Regions from separate parts of the Mycobacterium sp. NGS41 genome, predicted to be linked through region 1. Evidence: predicted binding sites of a transcription regulator. Region 1 holds the regulator's gene; the other holds the start of a gene.
What was found. Region 1 encodes HspR, which represses chaperone genes until heat shock. Its sites were predicted from a motif close to ANNTGAGTNNNNNNNACTCANNT; they were not measured.
Positions count from the first base shown of each region.

Region 2: lon (endopeptidase La) is a predicted target of HspR. The motif match lies at 4,145-4,167, and genes of this name have one in related genera.

Region 1 covers NZ_JCALDF010000010.1:126,734-134,637, reverse strand. Annotated here, with positions in the region: gene dnaJ (molecular chaperone DnaJ) at 1-1,121, shown strand, start outside; gene AC5Y21_RS12315 (heat shock protein transcriptional repressor HspR) at 1,121-1,519, shown strand; gene AC5Y21_RS12310 (aldose 1-epimerase) at 1,531-2,433, opposite strand; gene AC5Y21_RS12305 (FAD-binding oxidoreductase) at 2,447-3,610, opposite strand; partial or broken gene AC5Y21_RS12300 (serine/threonine-protein kinase) at 3,829-4,653, shown strand; gene AC5Y21_RS12295 (DUF7373 family lipoprotein) at 4,678-6,081, shown strand; gene AC5Y21_RS12290 (GAP family protein) at 6,180-6,827, opposite strand; gene clpB (ATP-dependent chaperone ClpB) at 7,049-7,904, shown strand, end outside.
Region 2 covers NZ_JCALDF010000014.1:32,755-40,658, reverse strand. Annotated here, with positions in the region: gene AC5Y21_RS14680 (alpha-amylase family protein) at 1-937, shown strand, start outside; gene AC5Y21_RS14675 (DUF1810 domain-containing protein) at 941-1,378, opposite strand; gene AC5Y21_RS14670 (alpha-hydroxy acid oxidase) at 1,397-2,629, shown strand; gene AC5Y21_RS14665 (hypothetical protein) at 2,626-3,303, opposite strand; gene AC5Y21_RS14660 (CGNR zinc finger domain-containing protein) at 3,528-4,079, shown strand; gene lon (endopeptidase La) at 4,180-6,510, shown strand; gene AC5Y21_RS14650 (nitroreductase family deazaflavin-dependent oxidoreductase) at 6,584-6,979, shown strand; gene AC5Y21_RS14645 (TfoX/Sxy family protein) at 6,979-7,311, shown strand; gene AC5Y21_RS14640 (HhH-GDP family DNA glycosylase) at 7,356-7,904, shown strand, end outside.

The sequences.
Region 1 (7,904 bases):
TCTCCTCCGACGCCAGCGCCAAAGAGATCAAGACGGCATATCGCAAGCTCGCTTCCGATCTGCATCCGGACAAGAACCCCGGCGGGGCGGAGCGGTTCAAAGCTGTCTCCGAGGCGTACAGCGTGTTGTCCGACGAGGCCAAGCGCAAGGAGTACGACGAAACCCGCCGACTGTTCGCCGGCGGTGGTTTAGGTGGCCGGCGGTTCGACACCGGCGGCTTCGGCGGCTTCGGAATGGGCGGTGACGGCGCCGAATTCAACCTCAACGATTTGTTCGACGCCGCGGGCCGGTCCGGCGGGACCAACATCGGCGACCTGTTCGGCGGCTTGTTCGGCCGCGGCGCCAGCCCTCGTCCCACCCGGCCACGCCGCGGCAACGACCTGGAGACCGAAACCGAGCTGAACTTCATCGAGGCCGCCAAGGGCGTCGCGATGCCGTTGCGGCTGACCAGCCCGGCGCCGTGCACCAACTGCCACGGCAGCGGCGCGCGCCCGGGCACCAGCCCGAAGGTGTGTCCCACCTGCAACGGCTCCGGCGTGATCAGCCGCAACCAGGGCGCATTCGGCTTCTCCGAACCCTGCACCGACTGCCGGGGCAGCGGCTCGATCATCGAGCACCCCTGCGAGGAGTGCAAAGGCACCGGCGTCACGACCCGCAGCCGCACCATCAACGTGCGGATACCGCCCGGCGTCGAGGACGGGCAGCGGATCCGGCTGGCCGGGCAGGGCGAGGCCGGGCTACGGGGTGCCCCGTCGGGCGACCTGTACGTGACGGTGCATGTGCGGCCCGACAAGGTCTTTGGCCGCGACGGTGACGACCTCACCGTGACCATCCCGGTCAGCTTCGCCGAATTGGCGTTGGGCTCAACGCTTTCGGTACCGACGCTGGACGGCACGGTGGGCGTCCGGGTGCCAAAGGGTACCGCCGATGGCCGCATCCTGCGGGTGCGCGGACGCGGTGTGCCCAAGCGCAGCGGCGGCAACGGCGACTTGCTTGTCACCGTAAAGGTTGCCGTCCCGCCGAATGTGGAGGGCGCCGCCCAGGAGACGCTGGAGGCCTATGCGGCGGCCGAGCGGTCAAGTGGTTTCGACCCGCGGGCCGGATGGGCAGGTAATCGCTGATGGTCAGGGATCCGAAGAATCCGAAGAAAAGGCAAGAGTCGCGGACGTTCTTGATCTCGGTGGCCGCCGAATTGTCCGGCATGCACGCGCAGACGCTGCGTACTTACGACCGGCTCGGGCTGGTCCGCCCGGAACGCACCTCCGGTGGCGGGCGTCGCTATTCCGAGCACGACGTGGATCTGCTGCGCGAGGTGCAGCGGCTCTCGCAGGACGAGGGTGTCAACCTCGCCGGCATCAAGCGGATCATCGAGCTCACCAACCAGGTGGAGGCGCTGCAGTCGAGGCTGCAGGAAATGAGTGAGGAATTGGCGGCCTTGCGCGCCACCCAGCGCCGCGATCTCGCGGTGGTGCCCAAGAGCACGGCCCTGGTGGTCTGGCAGCCACGCAGGTCGCGTTAGGGCGCGTTAGCTCACACCCGAATAGAGAACTGGGCCACCGCCGGCTCGCCTGGGTGCGCGCTGCGATAGCCGCCTTGACGCAACGCGTCGGTTGGCGCGGCCATCGGCTCGAAACATACCAGGTCCTCGGCGGGGGGTGCGAAGATCTGCGCCGCCGGGAAGCCGTGATCGAAGCGGACCTCGATGCGTCGGTCAGTGCCCGACACCGCAAACACCGCGCCGTCGGCGACCTGGTCGTAGCCATCGTCGAAAGCCTTGTCGCCCAACGTTTCCGAGGCGGCCGGCTGCGGCTCGCTCTCGCCGGTAGGCAGTCCACGGTCGTCGACGAGCAGATGGCGCAGCCGCGGCGTTTCGATGCGCCACTGGCTGCGGGGCACGCCAGGCAACCGAAGGTACGGGTGGAAGCCGAAACAAAGCGGCACAGCCTTGTCGGTGGTGGCGGCCGCGGTGGTGTGCACGGTCAGCGTCCGGTCGACGAGCCCGACCCGCACCACCAGCAGGTGCGGGAACGGGAAGCTGGCCAGTAGCGCCGGATCGGTGCCGAAGTTCAGTTCGGCGATCAGCTCGTTGGCCGTTTCGCTCATGACTCGCCAGCCCCGATAGCCGGCGACCAGGCCGTGGATCGGCAACCCGTTCGGGTCGGTGCGGACGCCGTCGGTGCCGGGCTCCAGGGTGACGACCTCGCCGTCGACGGTATAGCTGTTGGAGCCCAACCGATTTGCCCACGGGTAGAGAATCGGGATGCCCATCGTCTTGCCGTCGGTGAGGTAGGCATCCAGACCACGTCGCTGGCCGAGTAGTTCCACCTCGGAGTCGGTCAGCGAAACGCCGATCATGCCGGCCTCCGGTACGAACTGCGCGGCCACCGGCGACGACGGGGGCGACGAAGGGTCACGCAGCGTAACTGAGCGCATGGCTTACCTCGACTTACCTGGACAGCGGATCGTGTTGGATACGTTCTGGCGGAGTGCCTTTGGCGATCAGCGCCGCTTTGGTGGCGCGGACCATGGCCGGTCCGCCGCAGATCAGGATCTGCCGGTCGCCCCAGCCCCCGTATTTGGTCACCACCTCTGGCAGCCGGCCGGTTTGGTGCACGTGCAGGCCGCGGGGCGGCGTCACGTCCGGGTAGTCGGCCGCCCAGGCCGGGTCGCGGCTGTACTCCGAGACCGGCGAGACCGACAGCCACGGGTTGTGGGCCGCGACCTGCCACAGGGTGGGCAGGTCGTAGAGCTCGCAGCGGTATCGCGCGCCGAAGAACAGATGCACCCGTGGGTTCTGCGCGTGGCGGGAGAGATTAATGATCAATGCCCGCAGCGGCGCGAGTCCGGTGCTGCCGGCCACCATCAGCACGTCCCCGCCGTTGGGGTCCACCCACATGCCGCCGTGCGGGGTGGACAATCGCCACCGGTCGCCGGGCCGAGTCTCGTTGACGACGGCGGTGCTGACCAATCCGCCGGGTACGACTCGGACGTGGAACTCGATCGCGCCGTCGGGGTCGGCCGGAATGGCGGGGCTGAGATATCGCCAGCGGCGCGGGCATTGCGGGACGTGGACGTTGACGTACTGGCCGGGGTGGTAGGGCATCGGGCGGTCCAGGAGCAGCCGAACGACCGCCAGATCCCGCGACGCGCGGATGTGCTCGGTGACGGTGCCCTCCCACCAGGCGGGTCCCTCCTCGGCGTCGGCGGCGCCGCTCATCACCCCGGTGATCAGGTTGAGCGACTGCGTAGCCGCGGCGTCGACGGCATCCGTCCACGCCTCACCCAGCCGGGTCCGCAGCATGGTGTAGAGCGCACCCCGCAACGTGTCGTAGTGACCCGGCAGCACACCGTATTTGCGGTGATCGCGGCCGAGCTGGGCCAGAAACGCCACCGGCTCGTCGGCGCGCTGGGCGACCAGCTCGCCGTACACCCAGTGCAGCGCGTGAGCGAAAGCGGCGCGCTGGCCTTCCATTTCGGGTGGAAACAGGTCGCGCACCGAGACGTCGAGGTCAAACCAGTGGGCGTAGAACCGCCGAACGAGTTCGTTGGGGGTTTCCGGCTGAAATGCGTCGCGCAACACCTGCAACGCGTTTTGGTCCTCTAACCCCACGGACCTCGATTCTAAGCGCGCCCGGGAATCACTGGGCTCGGGAATGCAGTAGTCGACTACTTAACCGATGGAGTACTGCCGCAGTTAGCGTTTGCCTGCAGTAGGCAGAAGATCCTCGGCCGATCGCCCACACCTGACCTCGACGACTTGGCGATCGCCAAGCGAAGTCGACTGTCGCGTAACGATATTGAGTGGTGACCGGCTACAGGAGAGCGGCGATGACTACAGGCCTACAGCTGGGGACGCGGTTCGGTCCTTACTTGCTGAAGCGGTTGCTGGGCAGCGGCGGTATGGGAACCGTCTATGAGGCCCAGGACACCGTCATGGACCGCGTCGTGGCGTTGAAGCTGATTGCGCAGAAGTACGCGCTGGACCGGGGCTACCGGCAGCGGCTGCAGCGCGAAGCGCGGATTGCCGGGCGCTTGCAGGATCCGCACGTCGTGCCGATTCATTCCACCGGCGAGATCGACGGGCAGCTCTACGTCGATATGCGGCTGATCAACGGCATCGACTTGGACACCATGCTGGAGCGGACCGGGCCGCTGCCGCCCGCGAAAGCCGTGTCGATAGTGGCCCAGGTCGCCTCGGCGCTAGACGCCGCGCACGGTGCCGGCGTGCTACACCGCGACGTGAAACCGGGCAACATCCTCATCACGGCCGACGGCTTCGCCTATCTGGTGGACTTCGGGATTGCCAACGCCGCTACCGAGGAGACGTTGACGCAGGCCGGCGACACCCTGGGAACCTGGACCTACATGGCGCCGGAACGCTTCACCGGCGACAACAGTGTCGTGACTCTCCGTGCCGACATCTACGCGCTGGCCTGCGTGCTGTTCGAAGCGCTCACCGGCACGCCGCCATTTACCGGCGACCGCGGGACCCTGGTCGCCGCGCACCTGACCACGCCGGTGCCGCGGGCCAGCTTGCGTGTCGGGCTGCCACCGGAGTTGGACGACGTGATCGCGCGTGGCATGGCCAAAAAACCCGAAGACCGCTACGCGACGAGCGGTGAGTTTGCCCGGGCGGCGGAGCAGGCGATTGCGTCCCTGGGCTCCGCGACCGCCGCCATGCCGTTGCCCACCATGGCGGCTCCCGCGACGATTCCGCCCGCGTACTACACGCCACCGCCCGGGCCGCAAACGCCACCGCCGCACTGGGCGCAGCAGTTGTCCGAACCGCCGGCGCCGTATGGTCCGCCGCCGGTAACGCCGTGGCCGCAGGCCGGCCCCACGGGCGGCAAGCGACGCCGGAGGATCCTGATCGCGGCGGCCGCGGCCGCGCTTGTGGTCGCCCTGGTGGCCGGCGGCATGATCTGGAAGCTGGACGGCGGCACATCGCCCTCGCAGGCCCGACGGCCCGACGTCAGCAACCTCGACGTCGGGCATTACCAGACGAAGCCGCGGCAGCTGTCGGGTCCCACATCGAAGGAGGAGGGCGTGTTCCTCGAGTCGTTCCGCCTCGCCGAGGGGATCGTGAACCCCTATGATGTCGACCCGATAATCGATCACGTTTACGGAGTTGCTGTCGCGGATTCAAAGGCTGCTGCCACGACCATCTCCGGGACCGGAACCCCGCTCACCCAACCGGTCTTGGACAAGTACGGCATGATCGCCGCCTACGTCGTCCAAGGCTACTCAAAGCGCATCCAAGACTTCGTTCGTGAGAAGGCCGGCGACTTGATGATGGTCATGTTGACCAGCTTTCCCAATGAGGACGCGGCGGCGCGGGCCGCAAGGGAGATGGACGCGACCGACTTCGCGGTTAATCCGGAAAACCAGGCGGTCGCGGTCCCGGGGTACCCGCAAGCTAAGGCGCACTACCGCAACATGTCCCCGTCGGTCGGGGCGACCGTTGCGGTGGGCAGGGTCGTTGCCTCCATCGCGGTTCGCAGCGACGAGCGTCCCAATCTGGACTATCTGCTGAAGCGAATCCAGCGCATTTTGGACTTGCAGACGCCGCTCATGGACAAGCTGATGCCCTCCGTCGACGCCGGCCTCACGATGCTCCCGCGCGATGTGGACAACATGCTCAGTCGTGTTCTCCTTGCGGGAGACCAACCGAAGATATCCGCAAATTTCGGGACGGTCGGTCCTCGTGCGGTCTACGTGTGCCAGGACGCCAAACCCACCAAAGACGGGCTGTACGCCAAGGCTGGGGTTGACCGGTGCGCCTTCACCCCCGACGGTGTGCTGCTGCGGGCCCGCGACGAAAAATCGGCGCAGACCCTGCTGTCCCAGGTGACCGAGGCAAACCGGGAGGAATTCGCCGACCACGACGTCGCAGCACCCGCGGATGTCCCGAATGCCCGCTGCCACGAGAACAAGTCAAAGATCTGGGCGGACAACGCGAACGTTCGCTTCATGTGTTGGGTCACATACGGGCGTTACGTGGGTCTGGTGTGGAGCAACGAGGAAAAGGACGCGGGCCAGCGCGCCGCCGCCCAGTACGCGATCCTCGTCAACAGCGCCTGAGGACGCTACGGCGTCCCGTCGGTCCCGTTCGCGCCGAACGGCGATTCCCGGTTTCCGTCGCTGCGGCCGGCCCCGCCACCCGCGCCGTCCGTAGCTAACTACAGCTGACGGATTCCCTTGTAGAGCACGACCAGCCCGATCAACACCAGAATGGCCGCGACCAGGGCGGCGTTGTGCTTCTCCATCCAGTCCTTGAGTCGCTGCAGCGCAGGGTCGAGGCGGCCGCCGCTGAGCGCGTAGCCCAGCACCGGGACGGCGACCGAGGACGCTGCCACCGCGATGAACAACGCCGCGGACGCCACGGTTCCCACTGCGCCCAGCGCGTCGGTACCGATGGCCAGACCGGCGGCCGCGCAGACGAACAGCACCTTAGGATTCACAACGATCAGCACCAATGCCGTCAGCGCCGCCCGGGCCGGGGTGACACTGGTGAACGTTCGCATCCACGCCGGCATGTGGTCATGACCCTGCCGAGTCAGCCAGCGGATGACTCCGAAGACGATCAGCAATATGCCGACGGCTATCCGCAGCCACGCCGCCCAGTGCGGCGGGGAGCTTCTCAGGCCGCCGAGCATGCTGGAGATGGCGATCGAGACCGCGGTCAGTCCGGTCAGCCCGAATAGCCAGCCGCCCAGGTACGCCAGACTGGTCAGCCGGGGTTGCGGCGCGTGCAAGACGAGCACCGCCGGGATGATCGAGAACGGCGAAACCGTGATCACCAGCGCCAGCGGCAGCAATTCCACCATTTATGGACCCCATCCGACCGTCACGGCGAAAACCGTAGCCGATCAGAACCCGCGGACCGCTCGGGCTGAAACCGGCTCTCCCGGCCCAGGCGCGGCGCGGGGCTATTCGAGTATCAGAAAATTCGCTAAAGTTGAGCGGAACAGACTCAACCTTGACGGCGTTGAACAACGCGACAAGCATTTTTTCAGAACCTTCTTCTTGAAAGGAACGGAGGCTGTTCGTGGACTCTTTCAACCCGACAACCAAAACGCAGGCTGCCCTGACGTCGGCGCTGCAGGCGGCGACCGCCGCCGGCAACCCCGAGATCAGGCCCGCTCATCTGCTGTTGGCGCTGCTGACGCAGAACGACGGGATCGCCGCGCCGCTGCTGGAGGCTGTCGGCGTCGAACCCGCGACGGTCCGCGCTGAAACGCAGAGCTTGCTGGACCGGCTGCCCCAGATCAGCGGCTCCAGTTCGCAGCCGCAGCTGTCCCGCGAGTCGCTGGCGGCCATCACCACGGCGCAACACCTGGCCACCGAGCTGGACGACGAATACGTCTCCACCGAGCACCTGATGGTCGGGCTGGCCACCGGCGACTCCGACGTCGCCAAGCTGCTGACCGGCCACGGCGCCTCGCCGCAGGCCTTGCGGGAAGCGTTCGTCAAGGTGCGCGGCAGTGCCCGGGTCACCAGCGCCGATCCCGAATCCACCTATCAGGCGCTGGAGAAGTACTCCACCGACCTGACCGCCCGCGCCCGCGAAGGCAAGCTCGACCCGGTTATCGGGCGGGACAACGAGATTCGCCGCGTGGTGCAGGTGCTGTCCCGTCGTACCAAGAACAACCCGGTGCTCATCGGCGAGCCCGGCGTCGGCAAGACCGCGATCGTGGAGGGTCTGGCCCAGCGCATCGTGGCCGGCGACGTGCCGGAGAGCCTGCGCGACAAGACCGTCATTGCACTGGACCTCGGGTCGATGGTGGCCGGCGCCAAGTACCGCGGTGAGTTCGAGGAACGGCTCAAGGCCGTGCTCGACGACATCAAAAACTCTGCCGGACAGATCATTACGTTCATCGACGAGTTGCACACCATCGTCGGCG
Region 2 (7,904 bases), on a different contig from region 1:
ATCGGCGCGCTGGTTTCGCGGGAGACCGGGTCGCTTCCATACCTTCGAAGGGCACTCCGAGCTCGTCACCCTCAACCACGACAATCCCGCCGTGGTCGACTACACCGTCGGCGTCATGTCGCACTGGTTGGGCCGCGGCGCCGACGGCTGGCGACTGGACGCGGCTTATGCTGTACCCCAATCATTTTGGGCAGCAGTACTGCCGCAGGTACGCGAGCGTCATCCCGACGCGTGGTTCGTCGGCGAGCTCATCCACGGCGACTACGCCGCGGTGGTCAAAGCCGCCGGATTCGACTCGGCAACCCAGTACGAGCTGTGGAAGGCTATCTGGAGTGGGCTCAACGACGGCAACTTCTTCGAGCTGGACTGGGCGCTGAAGCGGCACAACGAGTTTCTGGCCGAGTTCGTGCCGCTGACATTCATCGGCAATCACGATGTCACCCGGATCGCCAGCCGCCTCGAGCGCCCCGAACATTTGGCCCATGCGCTGGTGATTCTGCTGACCGTCGGCGGAGTGCCCAGCGTGTACGCCGGCGACGAGCTCGGTTTTGCCGGTGTCAAGGAAGAGCGGTACGGCGGAGACGACGCGGTGCGCCCAGAGTTCGGTTCTCCCCCAATGCCACTGGACGAAGCGGGTGCCGAAGTGTGGGCGTTGCACCAGTATCTGGTCGGGCTGCGCCGTCGGCACCCGTGGCTGCATGCGGCAGCGACCACCGCCTTGCGGCTGGACAACCGGCACTACGTTTATCAGGCCCGCGGCGGCGAGGATGCGCTGCTGGTGGCGCTCAACATCGACGACGAGCCGATGCACGTGGTGCTGAACGAGCTGGGCATGGCGCACGCACACGTCCTCGCCGGATCGGCGGCGCCGCCGCACGAGGTCGTCGACGCGGTGGTCGTCGAACCGCACGGCTGGCGGATACTTCAACCTATTTAAGGCCTATTTAAGGCCCAGGCGGGTCAGGGTGAGCGGATCCTGCCGGCCGTCGTAGTACCTGTCGAGAAGTTCGGCGAAGTCCTGGTTGTGGTCTGTGGCAATGGCGAACAGTGTCATCGACGAGCACAGTTTGAGGTCGTCGGGCGAGCCGAAAATCTGGTCGATGGAGCGGCCCTGCACCTGGTTGACCAGCCGCGTGCAGTCATGCAGTCGCGGGCCCAGCACGTCATGCCGCAGATACTCCCGGGCTTCCTCGAGCGAGGAGATGCCGTAGCGCTCCGCCATCGGCGTGTGGCCCAGCCCGCGCAACTGCGGGAAGACGAACCACATCCAATGGCTGCGCTTTCGTCCGCCGCGCAGCTCGTCGATGACGCTGCTGAAGACCCTGTCCTGAGCGTCCACGAAACGCTGCAGGTCGAACGGGTCGCCAGGCGGGGCCATGTGACTACGGTTGCATACATGGCCACCAAACGACAGGTGCCCAGGGTGCGCGACCTGGCGCCGTTGATCCAGTTCAAACGACCTGCGCTCAACCGCACCAAGCGCCGCCTCGACGCCGCGCTGACCATCGACGATCTGCGCCGGATAGCGAAACGGCGCACCCCCAAGGCGGCGTTCGACTACACCGACGGCGCCGCAGAGGACGAGCTGTCCATCCAGCGCGCCCGGCAGGCCTTCCGCGACATCGAATTTCACCCGACGATCCTGCGCGACGTCACCAACGTGTGCACCGGCTGGGACGTCCTCGGTCAGCCGGTCGGGTGGCCGTTCGGCATCGCGCCGACCGGGTTCACCCGGTTGATGCACACAGAAGGTGAGATCGCCGGGGCCCGGGCCGCGGCCGCAGCCGGCATCCCGTTCGCGATGTCCACCCTGGCCACCTGTGCGATCGAAGATGTGGTGACAGCGGTTCCGCAGGGCCGCAAATGGTTTCAGCTCTACATGTGGCGTGACCGGGACCGCTCGATGGCGTTGGTCAAGCGGGCCGCCGATGCGGGCTTTGACACCCTGCTGGTCACCGTCGACGTTCCGGTCGCCGGCGTCCGGTTGCGCGACGTCCGCAACGGAATGTCGATTCCGCCGGCGCTGACGCTGCGCACCGTGCTCGACGCGTTGCCGCACCCGCGCTGGTGGTTCGACCTGTTCACCACCGAGCCGCTGTCCTTCGCGTCGCTGGATCGCTGGTCAGGAACCGTGGGCGAATACCTGAACACCATGTTCGATCCCAGCGTCACCTTCGACGACCTGGCTTGGATCAAGGATCGGTGGCCCGGCAAGCTCGTGGTGAAGGGGATCCAGACGCTGGACGATGCCCGCACGGTTGTCGATCGCGGCGCCGACGGCGTCGTCTTGTCCAATCACGGAGGTCGCCAGCTCGACCGGGCGCCGGTGCCCTTCCATCTGTTGCCGGCGGTTGCGCGCGAGGTCGGCAAGGACACCGAGATCCTGATGGATACCGGCATCATGTCGGGCGCCGACATCGTCGCCGCGGTGGCACTGGGGGCACGGTGCACGCTGGTCGGCCGGGCCTACCTCTACGGGCTGATGGCCGGTGGCGAGGCCGGTGTCAAGCGCGCGATCGACATTCTGCAAAGCGGCATCACCCGGACCATGGCGCTGCTCGGCGTCACTTGCCTGGAGGAACTCTCGCCCAGGCACGTGACGCAGTTGCGCCGGCTGGTGCCCGGCTAACCTCGGCGAGCTGGGGGCACCTCCCGCTTGCGGGGGAACGCAAAATCGCCCAATTCGCGCCTGTTTTGGCGGCTTTTGCGACTGCTCGGCACACCGAGTTCACGCCAGGAAGCGATCGCCTGCCGGGTGAACGCGACGGTCCGGCCGACCCTGGTGCCCCCGGACGCCAGCGCATGGGCATTCTCGGCGTGCGCGACCACGTGATCCAACGTGACCAACGGCCGGTCATCGACGACGGTGGCCGACTCAAACGCCGTCCACAGGGCATACATTCCGGCGCCAGTCAGGTTCGCCGCCACGGCGCGGGCGGCGCGATCGGCGGCCTTCCATTCGGTGATCGCCGGCATGTCGCCCGAGGCCGCAGCACGGTGCAGCTTGGCGATGTCGATGATCGCCTTATGCGCGGTGAGCCGGGCGTACTGAAGCACTCCCCAGCTGGGATTGGTCAGCAGTTCCGCCACCCAGGCATGCACGACGGTCTGGGGGACGTCCGCGGTTCCCACGGTCTGCCAGGCAAGGTCGAGGGCCAGCACGCTGTTTTCCGGTGACAGGTAGCCGTCGGACCCCGCCAGCAGGTCGTTACACGTCTGGACGAGCAGGCTCAGCGGGCGGGCCGAGCAGGCGGGGAAGTCGGTGATCCGCTCGTCGCCGTTGATGTATGAGATCACGTTCATCGCGCACCCTTTGCCCGACCCGGGTTGGTGCGATCCTCTGGCTAACCTCAGCGGACGGGTGATGCGGTCGAGATCCATTCGGGTTGGCTCCTTTCACATTTCGTTACTTCGTCACACGTCGGAAGTGCTGCTTGGGTTCACACGTTCGGGTAACGGTTTGGTAACCGATCTAGATGGTTACAGCTTGCGCGCGGTAGTGAAACCCGTCAAGGTGGTTACTTGTGATGTTCGTCTACGTGAGCGGCCGCGACTGCCTGGACTTCGCCGGCACGGTGAAACGGCGCGACTCCCAACGTGAGGATCTGCTGACGGACCCCGAACGGCTGTCGGACTGGGCGGTTCAAGCGGGGCTCTCGGATACATCGATCGATGTCACCGATGACGACCTCGCGGCCGCAATCGCACTGCGCGAAGCCATCTACCGGACCGTCATCGCCCGACTCGACCGCCGCGGGCCGAGACCCGCCGACGTCACACTCATCAACGATTGGGCCGCTCAGCCCCGCCTGACACCTCGGCTGCGCAGAAACGGGTCGGTCAGCCGCGGTGGCACCACCGCACAGTTGCTCGCGAGCCTGGCCGCGGATCTGCTCGAACTTTTGGCCGACGACGACTTCATCAACGTCAAGCGGTGTGCCCATCCCGGATGCACGCGGCTCTACCTGGACTCGTCGCGAGCCAAGAACCGGCATTGGTGCGGGATGAGTACCTGCGGCAACCGCGCCAAGGTGCAAGCCTTCCGGGCCCGTCAGCGCGCGGTGGAAGGCCAGCACTGACCGAGCCTCACGCCGGCGTGACGCTGTTAGCGAAATCAAGCCGGGAACAAACCGGCCGTCAACAAGGTTGAGCGCATCGGACTCAAACTTTGGAGGATTGATGGCTGACGCCAAATCGGTGCCGGTGCTGTTTGTGACCGACACCATAGTGCTGCCCGGAATGGTGGTCCCGATTGCGCTGGACGAGCCCGCTCGGGCCGCGATCGACGCCGCTCAGGCCAGTGAATCAGGTCAATTGCTGATCGCCCCCCGGCTGGAGGACCGGTACCCGTCGCACGGCGTGGTCGCGAAGATTCTGCAAGTCGGACGCATCGCCGGTGGTGGCACCGCCGCGGTCGTGCGCGGTGAGCGCCGCGCGCACATCGGCGCGGGCGCCAGCGGGCCCGGGGCCGCGTTGTGGGTCGAGGTGAGCGAGGTCGCGGACCAGGAAGTGACCGACGACGTCAAGGCTCTGGCGGCCGAATACAAGAAGCTGCTGCTGGCCATGCTGCAACGTCGCGAGGCCTGGCAGATCGTCGACTATGTCAACAGCCTGACCGACCCGTCGGCGCTGGCCGACACGTCGGGTTATGCGTCCTACCTGAGCGACGTGCAGAAGCGGCAACTGCTGGAGACGGCCGATGTCGCCGAGCGGTTGCGCGTGCTCATCGACTGGACCAGTTCGCATTTGGCCGAAGTCGAGGTCAACGACAAGATCGCCGAAGACGTGCGCGACGGCATGGAGAAGACGCAAAAGGAATTCCTGCTGCGGCAACAACTCGCGGCCATCCGCAAAGAGCTCGGCGAAGGTGAACCGGATGGTTCCGATGATTACCGGGCCCGCGTCGAGGCCGCTGACCTGCCCGAGAAGGTTCGCGAGGCCGCGCTGCGCGAGGTCGGCAAGCTGGAACGCGCCAGCGACCAGAGCCCGGAGAGCGGCTGGATCCGGACCTGGCTGGACACCGTGCTGGACCTGCCGTGGAATGTGCGGACCGAGGACTCGACGGACCTCAAGGCGGCGCGGGAGACCCTGGACGCCGACCATCACGGGCTGGAAGACGTCAAGGACCGCATCGTCGAATACCTGGCCGTGCGTACCCGTCGGGCGCAGCGTGGCTTGCAGGTCGTCGGCGGCCGCGGTTCCGGCGCGGTGATGGTGCTGGCCGGCCCACCGGGCGTGGGCAAAACGTCGTTGGGTGAGAGCGTCGCGCGGGCGCTCGGCCGCGAGTTCGTGCGGGTCGCGCTGGGCGGCGTGCGCGACGAGGCGGAGATCCGCGGGCACCGGCGCACCTACGTCGGCGCGCTGCCGGGCCGCATCGTGCGTGCGATCGGCGAGGCGGGGTCGATGAATCCCGTTGTGCTGCTGGACGAGATCGACAAGGTCGGCTCCGACTACCGCGGCGACCCGAGCGCGGCGCTGCTGGAGGTGCTCGACCCGGCGCAGAACCACACGTTCCGCGACCACTACCTGGATTTGGACCTGGACCTGTCCGACGTGGTGTTTCTGGCCACCGCCAACGTGATCGAGAACATCCCGTCGGCGCTGCTGGACCGCATGGAGCTGGTGCAGATCGACGGTTACACCGAGGACGACAAGGTGGCCATCGCCCGCGACTACCTGCTGCCCCGGCAGCGGGAGCGGGCGGCGCTGAGCGACGACGAGGTCACGGTGACCGAGGCCGCGCTGCGCAAGATCGCCGCCGACTACACCCGCGAGCCGGGTGTGCGGCAGTTCGAGCGGCTGCTGGCCAAGGCGCTACGCAAGGTGACCACCAAGCTCGCCGACGAGCAGGCGCCCATGATCATCGATGAGCCCGATCTGGTCGGCTACCTGGGACGGCCGCGGTTCACGCCGGAATCGGCCGAACGCACCGCGGTGCCTGGTGTAGCCACCGGCCTGGCCGTCACCGGCTTGGGCGGCGACGTGCTCTTCATCGAAGCCGGCGCCACCGACGGTGAAGCCGGTTTGCAGCTGACTGGGCAGTTGGGCGACGTGATGAAGGAGTCGGCGCAGATCGCGTTGTCTTTTGTGCGCTCGCACGCTGCGGAGCTGGGCGTTGACCCCACGACGCTGGACCGGCGCATCCACGTGCACGTGCCGGCGGGAGCGGTGCCCAAGGACGGCCCGTCAGCCGGGGTGACGATGGTGACCGCGCTGGTGTCGATGGCCACCGGCCGGCAAGTGCGCTCGGATGTCGGCATGACCGGTGAGGTCACGCTGAACGGCCGGGTGTTGCCGATCGGCGGTGTGAAGCAGAAGCTGCTGGCAGCCCAACGCGCAGGATTGTCAACGGTTTTCATTCCGCAGCGCAACGAGCCGGATCTGGACGACGTTCCCGCCGAAGTGCTCGACGCCCTGACGGTCAAGCCGATGACCGATGTCGCCGAGATCGTCGCACTGGCGCTGGCGCCTTCAGAGGGCCAAGCGGCTAAGGCAACGGCCGCTGCCTGACCCGTCCATCGAGCGTGACGGTGGCGTCACGTTAGGCGGCGAGCGTGACGGTGTCGTCACGTTCGGAGCCTGCATGGAGTTGAATAGACCCGTGAGTCTGAAACGACAGTTGGTCCATCGCGTACAACGCCTCGTGGTCAATCCGATCGGCCGGAATTTGCCGGTGACCATGCTCGAAACCACCGGCCGCAAGTCCGGACAACCGCGGCACACCGCCGTGGGTGGCAAGGTGATCGACAACCAGTTCTGGATGGTCTCCGAACACGGCGAACACTCCGACTACGTGCGCAACATGAAGGCCAACCCGGCGGTACGGGTGCGCGTCGGCGGAAAGTGGCGCAACGGAACCGCGCATCTGCTGCCTGACGACGATCCAGTGCGGCGGCTTGGAAACCTGCCTCGGCTTAATAGCGCGGTCGTGCGCTTGATGGGTAGCGACCTGCTCACCATTCGAGTCGACCTGGACTGATGGCGTACGACGAAGACCTGGCCAACCGGATCCGCGAATTGCTCGGCCCCCAGCGTGGTGTCGAGGAGAAGCGGATGTTCGGCGGGCTGGCCTTCCTGGTTAACGGCAACATGTCGGTGGCCGCCAGCGGCCAGGGCGGGCTGCTGGTGCGGGTACCGCCGGACGAGACCGATAAACTGCTGGCACGCGCGCACGTCAGTCTCATGGTGATGGGGGGCCGGGAGATGCGGGGCTGGCTACGCGTCGACACCGACGGCGTCAAAACCAAACGGCAACTTCAGGGTTGGGTCAACCGCGGCGTGGATTACGCGCGCACGCTGCCGCCGAAGTAGGCGTTCGGAGTTTGCGGCCGCGCCGCGCGGGTACGCGGCGGGGTATGGATCAGCCCCAGCGGGTGGCGCGACGGCTGCTCAAGGTCGCCGGCACCACCTACGCAGCCGAAGCGGGAATCACGCTCAAAGACAAGCCGATGCCGCTGTTTCAGCTGCTGGTGCTCTGCATGCTGGCCAGCAAGCCGATCGACGCCGCCATCGCGACGAGCGCGGCCCGCGAGTTGTTCAAGGCCGGTCTGCGCACGCCGAAATCGGTGCTGGCGTCCGACCGGCAGACCATGATCAGTGCGTTCGGCCGTGCTCACTATGTGCGCTACGACGAAAGCTCGGCTACCCGGCTCACCGACATCGCCGAGCACGTCCGCGACGAGTACGGCGGTGACCTGCGCGGAGTCGCCGACCGCAGCAACCGCGACGTTAGCGCGGCGAAGCGAATGCTGAAGAAATTCAAGGGAATCGGCGACACCGGCGCCGACATCTACCTGCGCGAAGTCCAAGACGTCTGGACCTGGGCGCGGCCGTATTTCGACGATCGGGCTACTTCCGCGGCAAAGCAGCTCGGCCTGCCCACCAGCGCAACGAAACTCGCATCG